DNA from 2 places in the Pseudoalteromonas sp. Ld20 genome. Region 2 is predicted to be linked to the other one. Evidence: predicted binding sites of a transcription regulator. Region 2 holds the regulator's gene; the other holds the start of a gene.
What was found. The regulator ArgR, encoded in region 2, controls arginine synthesis, uptake and breakdown. The targets are predictions, from matches to a motif close to ANTGAATANNTATTCANT.
Positions count from the first base shown of each region.

Region 1: the regulator ArgR is predicted to act here: its motif matches at 1,666-1,683, upstream of ACJJVX_RS02085 (arginase family protein).

Region 1 is NZ_JBISHB010000025.1:44,567-52,721, forward strand. It holds gene ACJJVX_RS02080 (ABC transporter substrate-binding protein) at 1-411, opposite strand, end outside; gene ACJJVX_RS02085 (arginase family protein) at 535-1,644, opposite strand; gene udp (uridine phosphorylase) at 2,076-2,831, shown strand; gene cdd (cytidine deaminase) at 2,828-3,763, opposite strand; gene ACJJVX_RS02100 (hypothetical protein) at 3,813-4,190, opposite strand; gene ACJJVX_RS02105 (tetratricopeptide repeat protein) at 4,439-6,463, shown strand; gene ppc (phosphoenolpyruvate carboxylase) at 6,487-8,155, opposite strand, start outside.
Region 2 is NZ_JBISHB010000030.1:301,880-310,034, reverse strand. It holds gene ACJJVX_RS07165 (DUF3718 domain-containing protein) at 391-768, opposite strand; gene folA (type 3 dihydrofolate reductase) at 848-1,339, opposite strand; gene cgtA (Obg family GTPase CgtA) at 1,412-2,572, opposite strand; gene rpmA (50S ribosomal protein L27) at 2,727-2,984, opposite strand; gene rplU (50S ribosomal protein L21) at 3,001-3,312, opposite strand; gene ispB (octaprenyl diphosphate synthase) at 3,734-4,705, shown strand; gene mdh (malate dehydrogenase) at 4,790-5,725, opposite strand; gene argR (transcriptional regulator ArgR) at 5,943-6,410, shown strand; gene ACJJVX_RS07125 (Dyp-type peroxidase) at 6,407-7,306, opposite strand; gene ACJJVX_RS07120 (ABC transporter ATP-binding protein) at 7,370-8,155, opposite strand, start outside.

The sequences.
Region 1 (8,155 bases), on a different contig from region 2:
TTGATGACTGTAGTTATCTTTTAGTACTGCGACATTCATTTTTTTTGCGTCATTGAGCTCAGTGATCGTAATATTTTTTGAATCAAGTGCATACAAATATGTTTTTAATTCAGCTATTTCAGCGACCCAAAAAAGCTTGTTTTCTCGTTCTGATGAACGAACGACTGAGAAAATACATGTTTGGGGGTCCCTTAAGGCTGTATTAAATACGGTACTCCAATTATTAACTGAAAGTGTGTAATCAATCTTTGCTTGATCAAGTACTAAGCGTACTTTATCGGCAACATAACCCACTAAACGATCGTTTTCATCCAAGTATTGGGCAGGCGGGAAGTTTTCCGTAACTACATGTAATTTAGCTACGCATTGATTACTAATAATTATAAATAAAAAATAACACCATTTAGCCACTGTTGCCCCACAGATTTTTTTTATATCATTCTTTTATATAAGTTGAATATAGCGGCAAATTACGGGTATGTGAATAAAAACAGACCACAAAGGGTCTGTTTTTTAATGCGTACCGAATAAAACTTAACGATTCATTGCATTAATTAAAAATGCTGAGATTTTAGCACCTTCCCTAAGCGTTGTGTCTGAGCTTGATTGACCAACTAATGAACTGTCTGTAAATGGGGCAATCTCCATCATATCAGCACCTGTAATTGGAAATTCATCCGCCAGTGCGACTAAAATATCGAGGGCATGTTGTGGCGTTAAGCCATTGCCTTCTGGTGTGCCCGTCGCTGAAGCAAATTCTTCATCTAGCGCATCAATATCAAAACTAACATAAAGCTCATCAACGTTATCTGCTTTTAGCTGTGCAATCGCATCCGATGCAATTGCCTGCGCGCCACGTTCAATAATTTCATGTGCCCAATGCTGTTTAACACCAAACGTTGATTCCCAGTGTTCCTTTGGTTTACCACTTGAACGAATACCAAATTGGATAAGGTGATGCGGCGCTGGTAAAAATTCTAAAATATGCGTACACCATGAACCAAAACATAAATCAATGCCTAAACGTTCAACGAGTAAATCTGTGTGGGCATCAAAATGAATAATAGCGGTGCGTTTACCTTGCGCGCGTTTTGCTTTTAAATACGCTTTTGTTAACGGGTAACTAATTGAATGATCGCCACCGATGCCAAAAATTCCTTTATCTGTAAAGGTTGCGTAAAAGCTATCGCACACATCTTCAGTGATTGACAATGGGCTGACATAATATTCACTGCTTGGGTTATCGTATAATGCCTTTTGACAGTTACTAATTGTCGCTTCATTTAGGTACTTATCATGCAATAAATGTGGGATCACACGCACATCACCTAAATCGAATGATTTAGCTTGAGGCTGCTGATCAATTAATGCTGAACGCAAAAACAATGGTCCCCAATTTGCTCCACGCAAAATCCCACCACCACAATCTGAACTAATTCCAAGCATAACTGCCTTATGCTCACTTTCTGGTAGATTAATTAACGAGTCACGCCATAGCACATCAACATTATCAGTTTGGCCATACAATTTATTACGCAGTGCTGCTTTTCTTTCTTGTGCTGTATTGACCGTAAATACACCATCACCCGGTGGACATAAACAGTGTTCAACTTTACTTTTAAATGTGTGCCATTGTGTGCTCATCACGATTCCTTACTTGGTATTTTTGCGTAGTTATGCAAAAGGCGCTGCAGAAAATAAATATAATAAAAGATTCATCTTGTTTTTGAATGGTCAAATTTAAGGCTGACTGTTTTTTATAGACCAAACAATAGAAATAATTAACCATTTATATAACAATATGTTATATAAATTTTCATACACCGGATAAATTAAAATTTAGTACTAATTAAGATAGATATAGTGTCTGCTAATACAAGTCAACAACCGCTGGTTTATCACAATATTGTTAAGTGCTTGAATATTCAAATGCACTGAATAAAGCATTATTTTATAAAACGGACATCCGTCCTGTACAGTGCTCGGTATTGTAGTAATTATGCTAAATTGACTATAACTCTGTAAGTTAACGTTACCACTTACGTTATCAACAAAAGTAATAATAAGGCCCCGTTATGGAAAAGGTATTTCACTTAGGACTCTCTCGCGATGATCTTCAAGGCGCAACATTAGCAATCGTTCCTGGCGATCCAGATCGCGCAGCACGTATTTCAACGTTCCTTGAAAACCCCACATGCCTTGCTCAAACTCGTGAGTTCCATGTTTATTTAGGGCAATTAAATGGCCATTCAGTGGTAATTTGTTCCACAGGTATTGGTGGACCTTCAACATCTATTGCAGTTGAAGAACTGGCCCAACTAGGTGTAGGTACATTCTTGCGTATAGGGACAACTGGCGCGATCCAACCACATATAAATGAAGGGGACATATTAATTAGCCAAGCATCTGTGCGTTTAGATGGTGCCAGTCAACACTTTGCTCCTCTTAGCTACCCTGCTGTATCTGATTTTTTTGCAACTCAAGCAATGGTTAATGCCTGTGGCAATTTAGGGATTGATTTTCACATTGGTATTACAGCATCAAGCGATACCTTTTACCCAGGCCAAGAACGTTACGATACGTATTCTGGTTATGTGCCAAAAGCATTTCAAGGTAGTTGTGAAGAATGGCAAAAACTAGGTGTAATGAATTATGAAATGGAATCAGCAACCTTATTTACTATGTGTGCAGCACTTGGTTTAAAAGCGGCTTGTGTAGCTGGTGTATTAGTGAACCGTACTCGCCAGGAAATACCAAATGTTGATCACGGCGAAATCGAGAAGAAATCAGTCGCCGTGGTTATCGAGGCTGCAAAAATACTTCTTGCTTAACAGGTCTTTATAAGCGCTAAACTATATGCAATCAACGCTGGTAAGTTACTATAACTTGCCAGTACTGATTCACTTACGTGTAACTGATTTTCCACTCCCTTAGTTTGTAGCAACTCAATACTTTTCACTGTTGTGTCATTCATACTTAAGCCCGCTAAATGCAACTGGCTAATTGCACTTTGTAGTGGTGCTAAACTTGGGCTATAGGCTGCATTTTCAGCATAACAGCCATAGAAGCAGCCATTATCAAACGTTGTAATTTTCACAGCGCTGTAATTAGCCGTATAAGGGACATAAGCTGTTAAAGCAAGCTTAGTAAGCGCAGTATCAATATCAGCGTTAGCCTCAAAAGTCTGCGTTTGTGGGGCTGGATTAAATAGGCTGTAATTATTACCTAAATCTTTTGGACCAAATGCATGTGGTAATAATTGGTTTAATTTAAATTGCTGATCAGGTAACAAAATATCAAACTTTTCTGCATCGGCAAGCTCATTCATAAACTGACGACAATAGCCACAAGGTGCATCACTTATTGCTATTTGCACAATTGTTTGTGCACCTTTAAGCCATGCGTTGTTTATCGCCGATTGCTCGGCATGTACCACCAAGCTCAATGGTTGTTTGGCGAATTCAACATTAGCACCAAAGTAAAAATTTATAGCATCATCACAATCAATACCAACAACAACAGCACCAACCAAAAAGTGAGAAATCGGTGCTACAGCAAACAATGAGGCTACCGGCAAACATGCACGTAAAAGCTCATCATGTGTAATTGTATATTGAGCGCAAAGCGCTTTAATGTCAGCAGCAAACAGCAATCCATGCTGTGTTTTAACTTGATTGAACAATGCTGTGCGCTGCGATTCATCAAATGAAAATGTGGTTTTATTTAATGAATCTTTTAATACAGAAGACGTTGATGCAGTCATAAACAATTTATTCTTATTTAATGGCTACACAGTGTAAAATGTTACAGGCCTAATTGCTAGGCTGATTTTCAAGCCAGTGCTTTGCACTACGAAAACACTCAAAATTCTCAGCCGTTATTTCAAAACGTTTCGCTTTTTGCAAAAATAAATCATGCATAAAACCATCAAAACTAACAATGCGAGCTATAAAACAGTGTTTAAGCCAGCTTGAAATCGCAGGCATAATGCTAAGTAAGTCACTTGCAGGAAAATCGTGTTTTAATTCAGATACATCTACCAATAATTTATTACATTTATAGATGCCAATATATTGCTCTGCTATTTGATAAAAAGTAATCACATCCTGTGCATTTGCAGTCCCTCGTAATGTCATCATTATTAATGATGTCGACGCATCATAAGTAATACAAGTAGAAACATTAGACATTAAACGGCTCTGTCAGTTAAGTAAAAGAGAATAAGATAAACTCTCATTCAAGGAGGTGAGTCATTGTAGTTTTTTCTTCGCCGCCGTCAATCATTATCATCCTAACTGGTCAGTCCATTCGATAGAAACAGATTAAAGTATTAGCAAAGACTACAAAAAAGGTAAAAATCATACACAACTGAGCTACTTTTTCACTTATAATTAAAGAATATTTTATATCGTCACTCATGCAGTTAAAAGGAAGTTATATGCTTCGTGTTGTGTTACTTGTCATTTTATATAGCCTAAGTTCTGTATCTGCTTTCGCTCAGTCCTACACTAATAGATCGTTTGAAGAATTACGCGTGGATCTTCGCGCCAGTTACGCAAAAAACCCCACCGAAGCACTTACACAATTAAAAAACATTCTCAATAATGACGAGTTAAATCCAACTCAAAAAATTGTAATGCTTAATTACAAAGCATGGTTTGAACTCGAAGCCAAGCAATTTGAAGAGGCAATGCGCACTTTAGTCCTGTATAAAAATCTGGTTCAACGGTCAGATAAACCGAGCTTAATTTATGGGTACTATAATATTTCTGGCGGTATTTACACACAATTAGGCATGTATCAACTTGCTATAGAGCATTTTTTAAAGGCGCTTGAACACACTAAAAAAGATAACAAAAATTTAGCCCAGCAAACACTTAACAACTTAGCTGAAGTATATTTACAACTTGGACGTCTCGATGAAGCAGAGGATATTTACAGGAAGTACCTCGATTATGCCACCGCATTAAAAAACCCATTAAGCATCTCAATTTCGACGATCAATTTAATTAATACATTAATTGCCAAACAACAGTATGCAGAAGCAAAAACGCTAGCTTTAAATATTATTATTAAGTTACAAGACAATGATTTTAAATACTACTTAGCTGAAGCATATTTATTACTCGGTGAGATTGAACAAGCAAATAATGACTACCCACTTGCCAAGCAGCATTACGAAAAAGCCCTCAGTATTTTTCAGCAACAAGGTTTGCCTGAAAAAATATCACAAGCTCATTTTTTTATTGCACAAATATATGCTGATATGGGTGATCTAAATAAAGCAAATACAACCCTAGCGTTAGTGATTGCGAGTATAAATAAACAAAGTAATTTACTATTTGTATCTCGTGTTTATAAATTTCAGTCAAGTTTCCTTGAATCTCAAAGCCTTTATAAACAATCAATTAATGCATATAAAAAGCATACTAATGCGCATACTCAATTAGTGAAACAGCAAAGTGATGTTAACTTAGCCAAGGCACTCGCCGAAGCTGACTCAAGTAGTAAGGAAGTAGAAATAACCGAGTTAACTCGTACAAAACAACTCAAAGAAACAAAAGCTAAAGCGTTTCAAGAATTGTCTATAGCAATTACTATTTCGTTGTTAGTGATATTGTTCGGCTCTTTTTTTGCTGTACATAATATTCATAAGCGTGAGCAACGCTTAGCTAAAACACTCGATGAACTTCATAAAACTCAATCGCAATTATTAGAAGCTGAGAAAATAGCCGCATTAACAGTGTTAGTCACCGGGCTTGCACATCAATTAAATACCCCTATTGGCACAGCTGCGACGGCCAGTTCTTTGATCGAAGAAAATCTAAAACGATTGAGTCAGAAATTCAATGAAAAAACACTCAGCAGCAACGACTTTAGTAAATTTATTCAAGAAACGAACGAAGCAAAAGATTTTGTGATCAATAATATAAACCGCTTAGCAAATATTGTTGAAGAGTTCAAAGCATTAAGTGTCTCGATTGCACCCGATATACCAATGCGAGTAATCCCACTTAAAACGTTTATTACAGATAGAGTGACCACATTACAAAATCACTTTAAAAAACATATTAGTTTTAACGTGATAGGCACCGAAGTCTCTATTCCTACTTATCCATCAATTGTTTCTGATGTTATTAAAACATTGATCATTAATGCTTACGAGCATGGTTTTGTACACACTGATAATGCGTTAATCACAATAGAAATAAGTGTAGTTAACAATCATGCTGTGATTATATTTCAAGATAATGGCAGCGGCATTGATGATAAAATACTCAAAGATATTTTCACTCCATTTTATTCAACAAATATGGGGGGAAACCACTTAGGACTGGGTTTAAATATTGTGTTTAACGCAGTAAAGCAATCATTAAATGGTAATATATGCGCCGAGCCGTGTAAGCTAGGCGCATGTTTTAAAATTGTATTGCCTCTCAATGGGCCAGTTGAGACGATGTAATATAAACCCTAAGTTAACGCTATCTAACCCGTATTACGCATACCGGCGGCAATGCCCGTCATAGTGATCATTAGTGCATTATCAATATCACCGGAGCTACCTTGCGCAGCTTCACGAGAGCGTTTTAATAGCTCAACTTGTAATACATTAAGTGGATCGGTGTACGGATTACGCAAATTGATAGATTCTTTGATCCATGGCTGATCTGCCAATAAGCTTTGTTGTGGGCTTAATGATTGAACTAATTCAATGGCTTGTTTTAGCTCTTGGCGTAACGTCACACCAAGAGGTTTGTATTGTGTCTCAACTAACGCATCGTCATAATGCGCGCTTAACCAGCAGTCAGCCTTACTAAACACCATTTCGAGCATTTCTAGACGCGCTCTGAAAAATGGCCATTGTTGACTCATTTCATTAAGCGTCTCTATGCCATGCTTTTCAAGTGCTGCCTGTAGCCCTGTTAATGCACCTAACCATGCTGGCAGCATTAGACGGTTTTGACTCCATGCAAATATCCACGGAATAGCACGTAAGCTTTCAACGCCACCATGTGGGTTTCGTTTAGCAGGCCTTGAACCTAGCGGTAATTTAGATAGCTCTTGCTCAGGTGTTGCCATTCTAAAATACGGCACGAAATTGTCATCATGACGAACCACATTACGATAATGTTCACATGATTTTTCGCTGATCAATGCCATCACGTCACGCCATTTATCTTTAGGTTCTGGCGGCGGTAATAAGTTACTTTCAAGCACTGCACCCGCGTATATATTTAAACTTTGTAATGCCACATTAGGCAAACCAAATTTAAAGCGGATCATTTCACCTTGCTCAGTTACACGCAGGCCACCTTTGAGTGATCCTGGCGGTTGTGAACGAAGTGCTTGCGCTGCAGGTGCACCACCACGACCCACCGTACCACCACGACCATGAAACAACACCAGTTCAATACCGCGTTGCTGCGCTAATTGTACAAGTTTATCCATTGCTTCATATTGAGCCCAACCCGCTGCCATCATACCAGCGTCTTTAGCTGAATCTGAATAACCGATCATGACGTTTTGCACACCCTCAGCTTGACCACGATACCAATTATTATCCAGTAATTGCGTTATAACACTGTGCCCGGCGTTTAAATCATCTAAGGTTTCAAATAACGGCGCAACTGGCAGTTTAAAACCACAGCCACTTTCTTTTAATAATAACTGTACCGCCAGCACATCTGATGCTGTACGTGCCATTGAAATCACGTATAAACCAAATGTTGACGCATCTTGTTGTGCTATTACATCAAAGGTATCGAGCACTTCTTTAACATCTGCGCTTGGTTGCCAATGTTTAGGGATAAGTGGGCGGCGAGAGTTAAGCTCAGCCAATAAAAAGGCTTGCTTATCTTCTTCTTGCCATTGATTGTAATCACCCAGACCCAAGTAACGTGTTAACTCTGAAAAAACATCGCTATGACGTGATGAATCTTGACGTACATCAAGCTTAGCTAATCGGATCCCAAAACTATTAATACGGTGTAATACATCTAATAATAAACCATTCGCTACAACACCCATATTTGTTTTAAGTAATGAGCGATAGCACGCCTCTAGAGGATATTTAATTTGGCTAATATCAGTAATGATGTCTTGCGCTTCACTGCGATTACCCATAATTTTAGCGCCTAAATGAGCTACCGTTTCA
Region 2 (8,155 bases):
GGCAGAGCCTATGGTGTGTGGTTGTTCCCCATGAATAGGCGATAACGCAGTATAAATGCCAAACATGCGCTGCCCAAAGGGTTCTGCCTCGGGGTGATTTACTCTTTGTTTGTTGCTTGGTTTTTACTCAGCCCACTCGACTCCAAACCTCGCGGAGCGATTAAACCTCCCCGCGTTTGAGCAAATTTCAATCCACAAAGGTCAACACGCCCTAGGCAAAAATTTTTATATCTAGTTGTTCTAAATAAAAAATTTTTAACGACGTTATAGCGTGATTTAATTCGTTAAATTGTTCAAATATTTATGCAGATTGGTATAAGGTAACGCCATATTCGAATCGCCATAAAAAAACCGCGGCAGCCGCGGTTTTTTTAATAATTAAATCAGCGGTTATAAACCCGCACGATCTTTAATTACTGCAATTAGTGCAGAGCCGCCATGGCCGTTTGCCTCAGCCCATGCTATGTCTGCACCGTCAGATAATGAACTTTTAGATAGGTTTTTCACAACATACTCACCTGCATCTGCCGCATTGCTGGCAATCGCATGACGAAGAAGGTTATTACCATTACATTGTACAGCATCGTAAATATTACGAATCTTTACACGCGAGCTCTTAAGCTTACTACGCAAGCGGTTTTTATCATCCGCAGCAATGTATTCGCAGATTGAAACTGCTAATTGATCATCTGCTTTAGCTGGTGCACTGAAAACCATAGAACCAGAAACTACTGTTGCAGCAATAAGTAACGTCGATAATTTAATCATTTTGTACCCTTGTGTAATACTTTTAACCTACCCTAATTGTCTAATATTGTACCAACGTATAAGAATAAGCGCAATAATGTTACGTAATTTTATCTAATGTAACGAATTTATAGGCATGTAAATTCTTTTCATCAGCTTGGTTAAATTGTTCTTCAACAACGTGCCAATTAGCCATTTTTTCATAATCAGGAAATTGCGTATCCCCGTCAACATCAAGCTCAATAAAAGTAAGATAGAGTGAATCTGCGCGTTCTAAAAATTGCTGATAAATATTTCCACCACCAATAATCATTACTTCATCACTCTCATAAGCCAATGAAAGCGCGGCTTCTGGCGATGCTACAACCTCAATACCTGGTGCACTATATTCAGTGTTACGACTAATGATTATATTTTTTCGTCCAGGTAAAGGACGACCGATTGACTCAAATGTTTTACGTCCCATGATCACAGGTTTACTCATTGTTACCGCTTTAAAATGCTGTAAATCAGCAGGTAAATGCCATGGCATTTTATTATCTTGGCCTATAACTCGGTTGTTAGCCATCGCGGCAATCATTGAAATTTTCACATTAACATCCAATACTTTTTCATTAAACAAGAAAAAAGGAGCACAGGCTCCTTTTATATAATCTATCTCTGATTAACGTTCGTAGACAACTTCAACGTCATAATCATCGTCATCCCAGTTGTCCCAATCATCGTCGTCATCATTCTTCTTCTTAGTCGCATCTTTATGGTAAGTATCCCATTTAAACTCAACATCTTCATCTTCGATTGGCACAAACTTCTCTTTCGGCATACTATCAAGCAGTGTCATGATGTTATGAATAAGAGGCTGTGTATGTAATTTATTAATTGCTGAAATACTATAAATATTTTCAGTCTCGCCAAGCTCTTCAGCAATTTGCTCACACAACGCCTTAGCTTCATCCTCTGGCAATAAATCAATCTTATTGAACACTAACCAACGCGGTTTTTCAGCAAGCTTAGGGCTGTACTGATGTAGCTCATTAATAATCGCGAATGCATTATCAACTGGGTTTGAACCATCCACAGGCATTACATCAATAATATGCAGCAATACACGGCAACGCTCAAGGTGCTTCAAAAAGCGAATACCAAGACCTGCACCATCAGATGCGCCTTCTATTAAGCCTGGGATATCGGCAATAACAAATGATTTATTTGCTTCTGGACGCACAACACCCAAATTAGGAACAAGCGTGGTGAACGGGTAGTCTGCCACTTTAGGTCTAGCTGCTGATACACTGCGTATGAAGGTAGATTTCCCTGCATTAGGTAAACCTAATAAACCTACATCAGCTAATAATAATAGCTCTAATTTAAGGTTACGAACTTCACCTGGTGTGCCCAGTGTTTTTTGACGAGGCGCTCGGTTAGTACTTGATTTAAAACGCGCATTCCCCAAGCCGTGGAAACCGCCTTTTGCAACCAAAATTCTTTGACCATTTTGCGTTAAATCGCCAAGACCTTCTTGAGTATCAACATCCATTATACGAGTACCCACTGGCACCATCACATATAAGTCGTCAGCCTTTTTACCCGTACAGTTACGGCTGCGACCATTTGTACCACGCTCAGCTCGATGAAAACGCTCAAACTGATAATCGATCAGGGTATTTAAGTTTTCATCAGCTTGTAGATAAACACTACCACCATCTCCACCGTCACCGCCGTCTGGTCCACCATCTGGGACATATTTTTCACGACGGAAAGACACGATACCACTGCCACCGTCGCCAGCTTCTGCGCGAATTTCTACTTCATCTACAAACTTCATGATTACTCACTTTAGGATTGGCTTGTTAATAACTCTATTATATACCCAAGTGGCCTATAGAGCACACTATGTGATAAAAACACTTGGGGATATATTCTTAAGACTTAAAACAAAAAACCCCGCAAAGGCGGGGTTTTTTAAGAACCGATTCTGATTACTCAGATACGATGCTTATGTATTTACGGTTTAAAGGACCTTTTTGTTCAAACTGAACTTTACCATCTGCTTTTGCGAAGATAGTGTGGTCTTTACCGATACCTGCGTTTGTGCCAGCATGGAATTTAGTTCCACGTTGACGAACAATGATGCTACCCGCTAGAACTGATTCGCCACCAAAACGCTTAACGCCAAGGCGTTTGCTTTCTGAATCGCGACCGTTACGAGTACTACCAGCTGCTTTTTTATGTGCCATTTCTAAGTACCTCTAATTAAGCGCTAATGCCAGTGATTTTAACTTCTGTGAACCATTGACGATGGCCCATTTGCTTACGAGAATGCTTACGGCGTCTAAATTTAACAACCTTAATCTTCTCACCGCGACCATGTGAAACAACCTCAGCTGTTACTTTACCACCGTTTACGAACGGTACACCGATCTCGATTTTCTCACCATCAGCAACTAAAAGTACTGAATCAAATTCAACTGCTGCACCAGTCTCAACGTCTAATTTCTCAAGACGAATTGTTTGACCTTCAGTCACACGGTGCTGTTTACCACCACTTTGGAAAACCGCGTACATAATTAACTCCGTCTGTGCGCCCTCAAATCGACGCAACTAAAATATTCTTCAATAGGGCGCGAAGTTTACGCTAATGTGCAAAAACTAGCAAGCCCGTTTATTAATTAAATGAATAAAAAATAGCTGCATTGAGAGCAATTCAATATTTTCCCCTATTTTATATTAAATTGACGTTATGCCAAGCGCTTTTTAACACCGAATGACAAATAAGTTACAGAGTAGGCAAACAGACGTCATGAATAAAAAACATCCACGATGAATTAAGCCAACTTAAAAAAAATAAAAAGTTAAGTTGGCTAATTAAGGCTAAATTAAGCTGCTTAAACGTGTTTTTTCAGGGAATTGTCACAAAATATCGAGCAAGCGCGTTTTTTGTTGTACAATCGGCTGCGTATACCCATTAAATTTGGCTCGGAGATCAATGGATATAAAAGCTATCCAGGCGTTAATCGAAAACGATATGAATAACGTCAATCAACTTATATATGCGCAAATGCGCTCAGATGTGGCACTTGTCAATCAGCTTGGCTTATATATTGTTAACAGTGGCGGCAAACGCGTTCGTCCTATGTTAGCTATTTTAGCGGCCAAAGCACTTGGCTATGAAGGCAAAGACCATATCACCTTAGCAACCATTGTTGAATTTATTCACACTGCAACACTGCTTCATGACGATGTTGTTGATGAGTCAAACCTACGTCGCGGCACACCAACAGCAAATGCTGAATTTGGTAATGCTGCAAGCGTATTGGTCGGCGACTTTATCTACACTCGCTCATTTCAGCTTATGGTCGGGATTGGTAAAATGCAGGTAATGCAAATACTTGCCGATGCAACGAACGTGATTGCTGAAGGTGAAGTGCTGCAATTAATGAACTGCAATGACCCTGACACCACTGAAGACAGTTATATGCAGGTTATTTACTCTAAGACAGCTAAGTTATTCGAAGCTGCTACAGGGCTTGCTGCAGTCATTACTGAACAAAATGAAAAAACACTTAAAGCACTCAATTTATACGGGATGCATTTAGGTACTGCTTTTCAATTGGTTGATGATGTACTTGATTACAATGCAGATGCAGATCAGTTAGGTAAAAACATTGGTGATGATTTAGCTGAAGGTAAACCAACCCTGCCACTTATCTATGCTATGCAACAAGGTAATGCTGAACAGGTTCAGCTAATTCGTGATGCAATTGAGCACAGTAATGGTATGGAGCACTTAGACGCAATACTCAATACGCTAAATGAAACAAATGCACTCGAGTTCACCATGAATAAAGCAAACGAAGAAGCAGATAAAGCCATTGCTTGTTTATCTGTGTTAGCTGATTCGCCTTATAAAGAAGCCTTAGTTAGCCTAGCCCGTATTGCTGTTGATCGTAGTCACTAAAATTAACGATTTGATTTCGAGCACAAAAAAGCCTGCAATTGCAGGCTTTTTTATTACCGCCAACAGCTGGCGATATAAGCAAGGTTAAGCGTTGATGAAATCAACACCTTCTTGGATGTCTTTTTTCAGCGTATCAAGCATATCGTTTTTAGCTTGTAGCTCAAACGCGCTTAGTTCGCCGTAAGAAAGAATCTCTTCTACGCCATTTTTACCTAAACGTACTGGATGAGCGAAGTATTCTGCATCGCCATTTTCAACTGCAACGTATGCATAATCTACAACGTCTTCACCTTGTAGGCCTTTAACTAAAGACATACAAAAACGTGCTGCAGCAGCACCCATTGATAATGTAGCAGAACCACCGCCAGCTTTAGCATTTACTACTTCAGTACCTGCATTTTGGATACGTGGAGTAAGTGCTGCAACTTCTTCATCAGTAAAGCTAACACCTTCAACTTGAGATAAAAGAGGAAGAATAGTTGTGCCTGAGTGACCACCAATTACTGGTACTTTCACAGTTGCAACATCAACACCTTTAAGCTCAGCTACGAACGCTTCAGAACGGATCACATCTAAAGTAGTGATACCGAAAACACGCTTAGCATCGTAAGTACCTGCTTTTTTGAAAACTTCAGCAACAATTGGCACAGTGCCATTTACTGGGTTTGTAATAATACCCACAAGTGCGGTAGGACAATTAGCAACAATGCCTTCTGCTAATGTTTTGATGATACCCGCATTTACGTTGAATAAATCAGCACGGTCCATACCAGGCTTACGTGGCATACCCGCAGGGATAAGCACGATATCACAACCCGTTAACGCTTGGTCAAGTGCGTCAGCACCAAAACCAGCAACTTTAACATCTGTTGGGATGTGAGAAAGGTCAACAGCAACACCAGGAACAACTGGAGCAACATCATAAAGTGATAATTCAGAACCAGCTGGTAAACCTGTTTTTAATAATAAAGACAACGCTTGGCCGATACCGCCTGCAGCACCTAATACAGCAACTTTCATTGGAATTCTCCGTAATTTGAGATAGGGAAATATTTGTGGCTCTAAAGATAATGAAATTAATGCCTAAAGACAAATTTATCCTGCTTATTTTGCATATAATTTCGACCATAGTTGTAAACTTTCTTGTTTACAAAGCGCATACGACAAACAACTACTGCATAAATATTCATTTTTGTGTAGAATTTAGCTCATCAAATAACAAGAGCAGAACAGCAACATGCAACCACATGATAAACAAGAAGCACTGGTGAAAGCCTTTAAATCACTTTTAAAAGAAGAGAATTTTGGTTCTCAAGGCGAAATCGTAGACGCTCTAAAAGAGCAAGGTTTTGATAATATCAGCCAGAGTAAAGTATCGCGCATGTTGAGTAAATTTGGCGCCGTACGCACACGCAATGCAAAACAAGAGATGGTATATTGCCTACCAGCTGAAATGGGTGTACCTACAGCAAAAAGCCCATTGCGCCAATTAGTGATTGATATTATGCATAATGAGATGATGATCATTATTCGCACCAGCCCAGGTGCTGCACAATTAATTGCTCGCTTACTCGATTCATTAGGTAAAGCAGATGGTGTTTTGGGTACAATTGCCGGAGACGACACTATTTTTATTGCCCCAGCTAAAATTTCAGAAATTGATGTAACCCTTGAGCGTGTTCGTCTTTTATTTGATACGGTTTAAAGCTGCTTTAAAAAGTTAATTGACGGGGCAAAGAATGCCGACCCCATATCAGCTTGTGTAAAATCAAGCCAATGGTCATAGCATTCGCCCTGCCCTAAACGGCTACGTAACACCTGCTCGAACACCGAGCCAAATGCGCCGCAGCTTATTGCTAATACACCTTGCTCATTTACATCACCGTAAGGCATGCTTTGATTGAGAAGCAACGCTTGACCTTGCTCATCTTTAAGTTCAGTTCGTACTGCATGACTGGTTTCTAACGGTGGTATGATCAGCGTGTTATCTAATCGCGTACGCCCCATTATTTGCTCTTGTTCATGTAATGATAGATGCTGCCATACACTCAAATCATGCTTATAACGCTGCACATGGATATAACTACCTTGATCTTCAAAGTGCCCCGGCCTGCTAACTAAAGCCGTGATTCGCTTTTGACGACCATGGGGGGTATCCCCCCCGAGTATAAAACCATTAAAGTCGCGCCCATCTAAAAAGCGAAAATTACGTACTTGCTCAACAAGCTCAACATCAGGGGCAAACAATTTAAGTATTTGTAATGCGAACAAATGGTTTACGTCTTCTCTATCTGAACGAATTTGTACAAATAAATCGAACGGCTGTGCCCCCATAACATGATCATTATGCGTAATATTAGGAAAGCTTTGTAGTTGGCTTGGAATGAACTCAGGTAAAACATGTGGCCAATACTGCGCGCCTACAGCCACAAGGCTTGAGAGCATAGATTCTGAAAATTGATCAGCGAACTCGTCTTGAATCACACTGACTCGCTTTAATTTTTTACGCAATGACTCGTCATGACCATCAAATACATTAAAAAATAAATGCAAACCGTGTAGGTTTGCCTCAGCACAAATCCCCGATTGCGCTTGCGCCATGGTATTTCCTTAACTCAAAGTCTCATACACGGCGCTTTTGCTTTAAAATAAAAAGTCACTACTCTAACTAGCGAAAAAGTTTACCGTGTGCGGTTTTATTTTTATTGTAACCTGATCATTCTCTTTAAATGACTGGTCTAATTGAGCTGCAACTTCTATTTCTTGCTGTGCAATCATTACTTTATAAACATAATGGGAGCCAATAAAGCGACTATTGATAATAGTTACTGTATTAATACCCTCCTCACCTATTGAAACCGCGGTTAATAAAAGGTGATGTGGGCGAATATATATCTGACCTAGTTGAGCCTGAGAACCTCGTGCAGCAAATGATTCAACACGCCCGTATGCAGTATTATATTCAGTTGCCGTTAATGCTTCTGCGTCCAAGTATATGCCTTGACCTAGAAACTCTGCAACCACCTTTGAACTCGGAGAGCTAAAAAGTTGCTCAGCGGTGCCCTGTTGAGCAATTTTTCCGCGATGCATCACCGCCAAAGTGTCAGAGAATGCAAATGCTTCCTCTTTTGAGTGTGTAACAAATACTGCAGACACGCGCTGCGCTTTAATAATACGACGGATATCAGCAATTAATTCAAATCGTACTTGGGTATCAATATTTGAAAATGGTTCATCTAATAATAATAAACTAGGTTTATAAGCGAGTGCCCTCGCAATCGCGACTCGCTGCTGCTGGCCGCCAGACAATTGGTGTGGAAAACGTTTAGCACAACCAATTAAATGCACCAATTCAAGCATTTCATCAACACGTTGCTGCTTTTGTGCTTTTGGCATTTTAGCTAACCCAAATGCAATATTATCAGCCACTGTTAAATGTGGGAACAATGC